DNA from 3 places in the Methylomonas montana genome. Region 2 is predicted to be linked to each of the others. Evidence: predicted binding sites of a transcription regulator. Region 2 holds the regulator's gene; each other region holds the start of a gene.
What was found. The regulator HrcA, encoded in region 2, represses chaperone genes, less so after heat shock. The targets are predictions, from matches to a motif close to TNTTAGCACTCNNNNNNNNNGAGTGCTAANA.

Region 1 (3,279 bases), 490 kb from region 2:
CAGAATACCCATCGCAATCATGTCGCCGTATTCGCCGGTTGCCGCGTTGTAACCAAAGTTACCGGTGCCTTTTTTGACCTCGTTCAGGACCACGGAAGCTTCGTCGCCTGCGTTGGCAACGATTTGACGCAAAGGCTCTTCCATTGCACGGCGCAGGATGCTGATACCCACGTCTTGGTCGTGGTTGATGCCTTTCAAGCCTTCCAGAGCAGACAGCGCACGGATCAGCGCGGTACCGCCACCGGCCACAACGCCTTCTTCAACCGCGGCGCGAGTCGAATGCAGAGCGTCTTCTACGCGTGCTTTCTTCTCTTTCATTTCCACTTCGGTCGCAGCCCCAACTTTGATGACCGCTACACCGCCAGCCAGTTTGGCCAGACGTTCCTGCAGTTTTTCGCGGTCGTAATCGGAGGTTGCTTCGTCGGCTTGAGCACGGATTTGCGCGACACGACCCTTGATTTGGCCTTCGTCGCCAGCACCGTCGATGATAGTGGTGTTTTCTTTGTTGATTTGGACGCGTTTTGCGGTACCCAACTGGCTGATGTCGGCTTTTTCCAGAGACAGCCCCACTTCTTCAGCGATAACCACACCACCGGTCAGGACCGCGATGTCTTCCAGCATGGCTTTACGACGATCGCCGAAACCAGGCGCTTTGACAGCCGCGACTTTAACGATCCCGCGCATATTGTTGACGACCAGAGTCGCCAATGCTTCGCCTTCAACGTCTTCAGCGATAATCAGCAAAGAGCGGCCTGATTTAGCCACGCCTTCCAGAATCGGCAACATTTCACGGATGTTGGAGATTTTTTTGTCATAGAGCAGAACGAACGGATCGTCCAACTCTACACTCATGTTTTCTTGTTTATTGATGAAGTAAGGTGACAAATAGCCACGGTCGAATTGCATGCCTTCAACCACGTCCAGTTCGTTGTTCAGGCCAGTGCCTTCTTCAACGGTAATAACGCCTTCCTTACCGACTTTTTCCATCGCTTCGGCGATAATCGCGCCAACGGATTCGTCTGAGTTGGCAGAGATGGTGCCGACTTGCGCAATTGCATGAGTGTCAGTGCAAGGTGTCGAAGCTTTTTCGATAGCGGCAACTGCTGAGGAAACAGCCAGATCGATGCCGCGTTTCAGGTCCATCGGGTTCATGCCCGCCGCGACTGATTTCAAGCCTTCGTTAACGATGGCTTGTGCCAGTACGGTCGCAGTGGTGGTACCGTCGCCAGCCACGTCGGAAGTTTTTGACGCGACTTCTTTGACCATTTGCGCACCCATGTTTTCGAATTTGTCTTTCAATTCGATTTCTTTGGCAACCGATACACCGTCTTTGGTGATGGTTGGCGCGCCGAAGCTTTTGTCCAGCACGGCGTTACGGCCTTTAGGGCCCAAGGTGACTTTCACTGCGTTAGCCAGAATGTTGACACCCGCCACCATTAATGCACGAGCGTCGCCGCCGAATTTTACGTCTTTTGCTGCCATTTCTTATTCCTGAGATTAGTTTAAGTTGAAAAAGATTGAATTGGATTAGATTGGATTAACCCAAAATGCCCATGATGTCTTCTTCGCGCATGACGATATATTGCTCGCCATCGACTTTAACTTCGGTGCCTGAATATTTGCCGAACAAAACTCTGTCGCCGACTTTGACTTCCAGGGCACGTACTTGGCCGTTGTCTAACGGTTTACCTGAACCTACCGCTAAAACTTCGCCTTCGCTAGGTTTTTCCGCAGCTGAACCGGGCAATACGATGCCGCCTGCGGTTTTGGTTTCTTCCTCAACACGTTTAACGACGATACGGTCATGTAACGGACGAATTTTCATCAATGTCTCCTCAATGTAGATAAAGTTAAAGGTTAAAACTTAATAAAGCTGTTTAAAAAACGACTACGTCCTTGCAGAAGAAGCGAGCTTTTAAACGGCCTCAAGTTTATTAGCACTCTCTAGCAACGAGTGCTAATAATATCCAGCTTTTGCACTCTGTCAAGCTCTTTGGCATCATCTGCGCCTTAGCGAACCCAACCCAAACTATGAACGATCACCAATTACTCCGTTACAGCCGCCAAATCATGCTGCCGCAAATCGATATTGCCGGTCAGCAAAAATTGCTCGATGCCAAAGTATTGATTGTCGGCGTCGGCGGTCTCGGGTCACCAGCCTCGATGTATCTGGCTGCGGCCGGCGTCGGTCAAATGACTATTTACGACGACGACCAGGTCGATCTAACCAACTTGCAACGCCAGATTGCTCACAACACTTGCGATATAGGGCTGGATAAAGTTATTTCAACCCAACAGACCCTGGAAAAAATCAATCCGGAAATCAACATAATTGCCCATAAGCAACGCTTATCCGGTCAAAAACTGCTTGAAGAAGTGATGAAAGCCGACGTGGTACTGGATTGCAGCGATAATTTCGCTACCCGTTTTGCCGTCAACCAAGCTTGCGTTGCCCGGCAAACCCCGCTAGTTTCCGGCGCGGCAATCCGCTTCGAAGGCCAGGTCAGTGTATTCACCCCAGGCCGTAATAACAGTCCCTGTTACAATTGCCTCTATCAAAGTGACGGCGAGGAATTGCAAAATTGCGCCCGTAACGGCGTCATTGCGCCGATTACCGGTATCGTCGGCAGCATTCAAGCCTTGGAAACGATAAAATTGATTACAGACGCGGGCAAAACGCTAACAGGCCGTTTGCTGCTTTTAGATGGGCTTAGCATGGAATGGCACAGCATGCGCTTGAATAAAAACCCAAGTTGCCCGACGTGCGGCGACTGCCAAAGGTAATATCCTCATGAAAAAGCCGGATAAATCCGGCTTTTTATTACTGATCGGCAAATCTTTAACTTTTGCCGATTTTACCTTTAACGAGATTGATCACCTTGCCGACCGACGTTAGCAACGCCGATTCGCTATCACCGTGTGGCTCGGTATCGCCAAACGGCTCACCGCTCTTCATCGTATACATATAAATGAAATACCCCAGCGGTGCAAAAGCAAAAATGGCAATAATCAGCATCAACAACACTAATTCAACAACTCCACCCATAATTACCTCCAACTATTTGTTTTTATTTTAATTTAGAATAAGGCCTGAGGCCTCGGGTACTGACTATAACCCCATACCTTATAGGGAACAAGCATAAAATCATGCCTGTCAACCCGTAGCATTAACGTTGGCGAACTTGCTAGCATTTAATGGACCCAAACTGTTTTATGCACCGATCTACGAATATGGACAACAAACAGCAAACCGACTGGCACAGCCAAGCCCCGGAAACA
Region 2 (3,279 bases):
TGGTGGCCTGACGTTGCGAGTCATTGAAATAGGCCGGTACGGTGATAACCGCTTCGGTGACTTCTTCACCCAAAAAGGCTTCGGCGTCTTTTTTCAGCTTCATCAACACGCGGGAAGACACTTCAGGCGGAGCCATTTTTTTACCATGGCATTCCACCCAGGCATCGCCGTTGTTGGCTTCCATAATTTTGTAAGGCACCATTTTGATGTCTTTTTGTACCGCATCTTCTTTAAAGCGGCGGCCGATCAAACGTTTGATCGCAAACAAGGTGTTTTCTGGGTTGGTAACCGCCTGACGCTTGGCGGACTGGCCGACCAAGACTTCGTTGTCGCCGGTGAAGGCGATGATGGATGGCGTGGTGCGGGCGCCTTCGCTGTTTTCGATGACCCGCGCAGTGCCGTTTTCCAGCACGGCCACGCAGGAGTTGGTGGTTCCTAAATCGATTCCGATCATTTTAGCCATTGAATTTCTCCAGACTTGAATTGGTATAAGTTAAAGTTGTTAGCGATATGCGGTTGATCGTTTTAATTTCAAGCCTGCTCATCAATTTTTGCACTATCGGCGGGTTTATCGACCGCTTTGGCGACCACGACCATAGCCGGACGCAACAAACGACCGTTTAATACATAACCTTTTTGGAATACGTTCAACACCGAATTGGGTTCGGCGGTCTCACTAGGCTGCATCACCATGGCCTGATGAAATTCCGGGTTGAACGGTTGACCGAGCGGATCAATGGTTTCGATGTTGAATTTGGCGAATACCGATTCGAATTGCTTGATGGTCAATTCACTGCCTTCGCGCAGTTTCACCACTTCCGGGCTATCGCCAGTCGCGGCTTGTATGCCCAGTTCCAGGCTGTCGAGCACGCTTAACAATTCCTTGGCGAATTTAGCCAAGCCATATTTACGCTCGTCATCCAGATCTTTTTGCACGCGTTTTTTCAGATTTTCCATTTCCGCCTGTGTGCGGATGGCTTTATCCAAATTAGCGGCGGCTTGTTGCTGGGCCTGTTCCAATTGCTGTTGCAAGAGTTCCACGCTAACTTCTGTCTTATCTTCGACAGTTTCGCCGGCTTGCTCTTCCGAAATTGTCTGCTTGGTTTGTTCCAACACTTCGGCGATCAATTCGCTATCCGTTTGTTGTTCGTGGCTCGATTGCTGATGGCTCATATTGTCTCCATGGTTCTAAATTTTTTAGGTTGGCCTAACGATAGGGCCATTTATTTGGGATTCAAGGCTGCGCCCAATAATTTTGCCGTCACATCCACAAACGGAATCACTTTCTCGTAAGCCATCCGAGTCGGGCCGATCACGCCCAACACGCCAACCACTTCGTCATTCACCGAATAGGGTGACGTCACCAGACTGCAATGATCAAAGGCGCTGTAACCGGACTCTTCGCCGATAAAAATCTGTACGCCATCAGCTTGCAAGCATTGGTCCAGCAGATGGATCACGCCACGTTTTTGGCTAAAGGCTTCGAATAGTTGTTTCAGGCGCTCCATATCCGACAATTCCGAAAATCCCATTAAATTGGTTTCGCCGCTCAGCACGTAATCGTCGTTGGGCTGGTGGGCGAAGGTGAGTTGCGCCATGTTGACGGCGTCTATCATGCCTTGGTTGACCTGGCGCTGATCCTGTTCCATGTCCTTAACCACCAGATCGCGAATTTTCGCCAAACTGCGGCCGGCGTAGACCGAGTTCAAATAATTGGCGGCTTGCTGCAACTCCGCCGGGCTGAACGGTTTATGGGTATGGATAATTTTGTTATGGACTTCCTCGCCATCGGTGACGAAAATCACCAACACTCTGGTATTGGACATCGGCAAAAATTCTATTTGCCGCAAAGTCACGGTTTCGCGGCGAGGCAGCGTCACCACCCCGGCCATTTTAGTGACATCCGACAGCAACTTGGACGCCTTGCTCAGTAAATCACTGGCCTTGTCGGCCTGCCCTTGCAAACTGCTTTGCAGTTGATCCATTTCATTGGACCCTAGGGGCTTGACCGTCAACAAGCTGTCGACAAACAAACGATAGCCGCTCACCGTCGGTACTCGTCCAGCCGAGGTATGCGGCGAATGTATCAGCCCCATTTCCTCCAAATCGGCCATCACGTTACGAATGCTGGCCGGACTCAATTTCAAATTCGGGTCTTTCGACAACAGTCGCGAACCAACCGGCTGGCCGTCTTGAATGTAACGCTCCACCAAGTTTTTTAATAAATAAAGCGATCTTTCGTTTAAGTCCTGTCCGCCTGCCACGTCAACACCTTCAATGTTCGTTAGCACTCCACATTAACGAGTGCCAAAGCACAAAGCTATCAGTTGGGTTGAACCTTGTCAACGACGCCACGCCAGCACTACCTAGGGTTAAAATCCGCCGACAATTCCACGGATTGAGTTCGCTAACTATTTATCCAGCCATGGGAAGGAAAAAACGGATACTGAATTTCACAAAACTGTTCAGGCTTAACTAAAATTGGTGTTTTGACTTTTCAACTGTGCCTCCAGTGATGACCACGTTTTTACTGCGCTATCCGTTTAGTTTACCCACCCTGCTGGCAGCGCTGTTCGGTCTATTATTTCCCGTCAGCACAGTGTTGTTCATGCTGCTCCACGAAAATCAAACTCTCTCCTGGGACAACATCCTCGCCCTGCATAGCGTACATTACGATCTGTTCATCCTCTGGACCGCACCGCTAGTGCTGGCTCTATTCGGTAGTCTTATCGGTACAACGGCTAATCAGCTCAAGAAAAAAATGGACGTCTTACAAACTCGGACCACCCAGCTCAACACCATTTTGGATACGGCCGCCAGTGCGATTATCAGCATAGACGAGGCCGGAACTGTCATGAGTTTCAATCAGGCAGCGGAGCAGATTTTCGGCTATCGAGCCGGCGACATCATCGGCAAAAACATCAATCGTCTGATGCCGCCAGCAGTCGCCGCGCAGCATGACGGCTATTTGCAACGTTATCGCGACTCTCGAAATCCACAAATACTCGGGCAACGCCGCGAGGTGGAGGCCATGCGTAAAAACGGCGCGGTTTTCCCGGCCTTGTTGAGAGTCAATCCGATGCAGATCGACGGCAAGATGTTGTTCTCTGGAGTCATTGACGACATCAGCGAAACCAAAACCCTGCAAACCCAACTCCATCAGGCGCAAAAACTAGAAGCCATCGGTCAACTGGCTTCGGGCGTCGCTCACGAAATCAACACGCCCATTCAATACATAGGCGACAATCTGTCGGCCTTATCCGGTTACTTCGCCGACAT
Region 3 (3,279 bases), 980 kb from region 2:
TGGCGTTGGCCAATGTAATTGCCGGGTAAGTGCCAAGCGATAACGTTTTGCGTTTGCCGCCAATGCTGTAATCAAATCTCCACCACTTCGCGCCGTTGGGTTTGATTAGAAGATACAAGCCTTCGCCGTCATTGAGGCGTTGATCCTTTTCGGTAGGCTTGGCGTTTCGGATGGCAACATCTTTCAGCAGCTCTTTAGCCATTTGCAGTAACTCCGATGAAATTTGCAGTAACTTTTTGTTACTGATTTTGAGTTACTGTAAAACTTACTGCAAAAAATGCAAGATAACACTGGTTGTTACTGGATTTCTCTGGACAATAAAAAACCCGCTAAGCCATACAGCTTGCGGGTTTTTAAATTTCTTTGGACTACTCTGGAAGAGTAGGTGGTACCGAGGGTCGGAATCGAACCGACACTCCCGAAGGAACCGGATTTTGAATCCGGCGCGTCTACCAGTTTCACCACCCCGGCAAAGAAAGCGTCATTATACTGGCTTTTTTAGAAAAGCCAAATATTTTTTTGTTTAGGCTTCCAAGGTCACGGCCGCTCTGAGTTTTTTCATTGCGTTTTGCTCCAATTGCCGAATACGCTCGGCAGACACTTGATAGCGATCAGCTAATTCATGTAACGTTGCTTTTTCTTCTACTAACCAGCGACTCGCAAGGATGTCACGGCTTCTGTCGTCCAAGCCCGCCATCGCATCCATTAATAACTCTTCCTTACGCCCCTCCCAGTCGCTGTTTTCCAGTAACAGGGCCGGATCGGCACCGTGTTGCTCCAGATACGCGATAGGCGCTTGGACATGATCGTCGCTGTCGTCGTTGGTCGGTTCTAAACACACATCGCGACCATCCAATCGCCGCTCCATCTCGTAAACGGTTTTGACATCCACATCCAGATTTTCGGCAATCGCTTCCGCGTCGTCTTGCGACAGATAGCTTAAGTCTTTTTTGAATTTACGTAGATTAAAGAACAATTTGCGTTGAGCTTTAGTGGTAGCGACTTTAACGATGCGCCAATTTTTGATCACATATTCGTGAATTTCGGCTTTGATCCAATGCACGGCAAACGATACCAGGCGTACGCCCATGTCCGGATCGAAGCGCTTTACCGCTTTCATCAAGCCGATATTGCCTTCTTGCACGATATCGGCCAACGGTAAGCCGTAACCCGCATAGCCTCTGGCCACATGGGCGACAAACCGTAGATTGGACATTACCAACTCACGCGCGGCATTCAGATCGCCTTCATCCCGGTAACGCAAAGCCAGTTCTTGCTCCTGCTCAACGCTGAGTTTGGGCATCCGGGCTATCAGGCTTAAATAAGAATCAAACGTCCCAACCGACAAATTGATCGGTAAAGCCAAGCTGTTGTTCATAACACCCTCGATTTCGGTGGAATAAATTAACGATGTCCGAATTCTAGCACTCGATTAGCATGAGTGCTAATAATTTAATAAATCCGTTAACTTCCCTATAGTTACAACGAATTCAGGCACGAGTTAGACTGAATACCGGCTATCCGCCGCCTTTACGAATTCCGGCCAAACTCGTTAAAATGATAGCCAAACCAATATTTGCCGCGTGCCATCGCAAAACCATCTAACCCCATAACCATTTACTCACACATGTCCGCTACCGATAGCCCAGTTTCATCCAACTTTATTAGACACATCATCGCCGCCGATCTGGCCGTCAATAAAAACAGCGGTAAAGTCGCCACCCGCTTTCCTCCAGAACCTAACGGCTATCTACATATCGGCCATGCCAAATCGATTTGTTTGAATTTCACGCTGGCTGCCGAGAACAACGGCACCTGCAACTTGCGCTTCGACGACACCAATCCGGAAAAAGAAAGCGTCGAATATATGGAGGCCATCGAGCGCGATGTGCAATGGCTGGGTTTCAAATGGGCCGGCAAATACCACGCCTCCGACTATTTCGAGCAACTGTATGCCTACGCGGTGCAGTTGATTAAACAAGGCGATGCTTATGTCGACAGCTCCACCGCTGAACAAATGCGCGCCGACCGCGGCACCTTGACCGAACCCGGTAAAGAAAGTGCCGACCGCAGCCGTAGCATAGAGGAAAACCTGCATTTGTTTACGCGGATGCGGGCCGGTGAGTTCGCAGACGGCCAATATGTATTGCGCGCCAAAATCGACATGGCCTCGCCTAATATTAATATGCGCGATCCAACTATTTACCGTATTCGCCGCGTCCATCATCAACGTACCGGCGACGCCTGGTGTCTGTACCCGATGTATGACTACACCCATTGCATTTCCGACGCATTAGAAGGCATCACCCACTCTATTTGCACCTTGGAATTTGAAGATCACCGCCCGCTTTACGACTGGGTGTTGGACAAATTGCAAACGCCTTGCCATCCGCAGCAAATCGAATTCGCCCGCCTGCAATTGGAATACACCATCGTCAGCAAACGTAAACTGTTGCAATTGGTTACCGAAAAACACGTCAATGGCTGGGACGATCCGCGCATGCCGACTATTTCCGGCCTGCGCAGGGCCGGTTTTACCCCGGAAGCGATTCGCGATTTCTGCGAGCGCATTGGCGTTACCAAAAACGATTCCTGGATCGAAATGGGCGTACTGGAAAACTGCATTCGCGAGGACTTGAACGAACGCGCGCCGCGGGCAATGGCCGTATTAAGACCATTAAAAGTGGTCATCAGCAACTGGGAAGACGGCAAAACCGAAACCTACCAAATTGCCAACCATCCGCAAAAACCGGAAATGGGCAGCCGCGAAGTCAGCTTTTCCAAAACCATACTGATCGAACAAGACGACTTCATGGAAAATCCGCCTAAAGACTTCAAGCGCTTGGTGTCAGGTGGCGAAGTCAGGCTACGCGGTTCTTATGTCATCAAATGCGAGGAAGCGATTAAAGACGCTGCCGGCAATATCGTCGAACTGCGTTGCAGTTACGATCCGGCCACATTGGGCAAGAATCCGGAAGGCCGCAAAGTCAAAGGCGTGATTCATTGGGTATCCGAGCAACATGCCCTGCCAGCCGAATTGCGTTTATATGATCGATTGTTCAGCCATCCTAACCCGGACACGCTGGATAACTTCCTGGATGGCATCAATCCCAACTCACTGGAAGTATTGAGCGATTGTCGGGTGGAAGCCAGCCTGGCCCATGCTTCCCCGGATACTCGCTATCAATTCGAGCGCACCGGCTATTTTTGTCTGGACTATGCCGACAGCAAACCGGAAAAACTGGTGTTTAACCGCACCGTGACATTACGCGACAGTTG

Region 1: groES (co-chaperone GroES) is a predicted target of HrcA. The motif match lies at 1,933-1,963, and genes of this name have one in related genera.
Region 3: rpoH (RNA polymerase sigma factor RpoH) is a predicted target of HrcA. The motif match lies at 1,420-1,450, and genes of this name have one in related genera.

Annotation. Positions count from the first base shown of each region.
Region 1 covers NZ_CP129884.1:3,852,714-3,855,992, forward strand. The annotation lists gene groL (chaperonin GroEL) at 1-1,482, opposite strand, end outside; gene groES (co-chaperone GroES) at 1,538-1,825, opposite strand; gene QZJ86_RS17835 (HesA/MoeB/ThiF family protein) at 2,032-2,784, shown strand; gene QZJ86_RS17840 (hypothetical protein) at 2,840-3,046, opposite strand; gene QZJ86_RS17845 (cation-transporting P-type ATPase) at 3,232-3,279, shown strand, end outside.
Region 2 covers NZ_CP129884.1:3,364,435-3,367,713, forward strand. The annotation lists gene dnaK (molecular chaperone DnaK) at 1-463, opposite strand, end outside; gene grpE (nucleotide exchange factor GrpE) at 532-1,173, opposite strand; gene hrcA (heat-inducible transcriptional repressor HrcA) at 1,224-2,264, opposite strand; gene QZJ86_RS15495 (two-component system sensor histidine kinase NtrB) at 2,516-3,279, shown strand, end outside.
Region 3 covers NZ_CP129884.1:2,379,575-2,382,853, forward strand. The annotation lists gene QZJ86_RS10980 (Arm DNA-binding domain-containing protein) at 1-202, opposite strand, end outside; tRNA gene QZJ86_RS10985 (tRNA-Leu) at 387-471, opposite strand; gene rpoH (RNA polymerase sigma factor RpoH) at 524-1,378, opposite strand; gene QZJ86_RS10995 (glutamine--tRNA ligase/YqeY domain fusion protein) at 1,628-3,279, shown strand, end outside.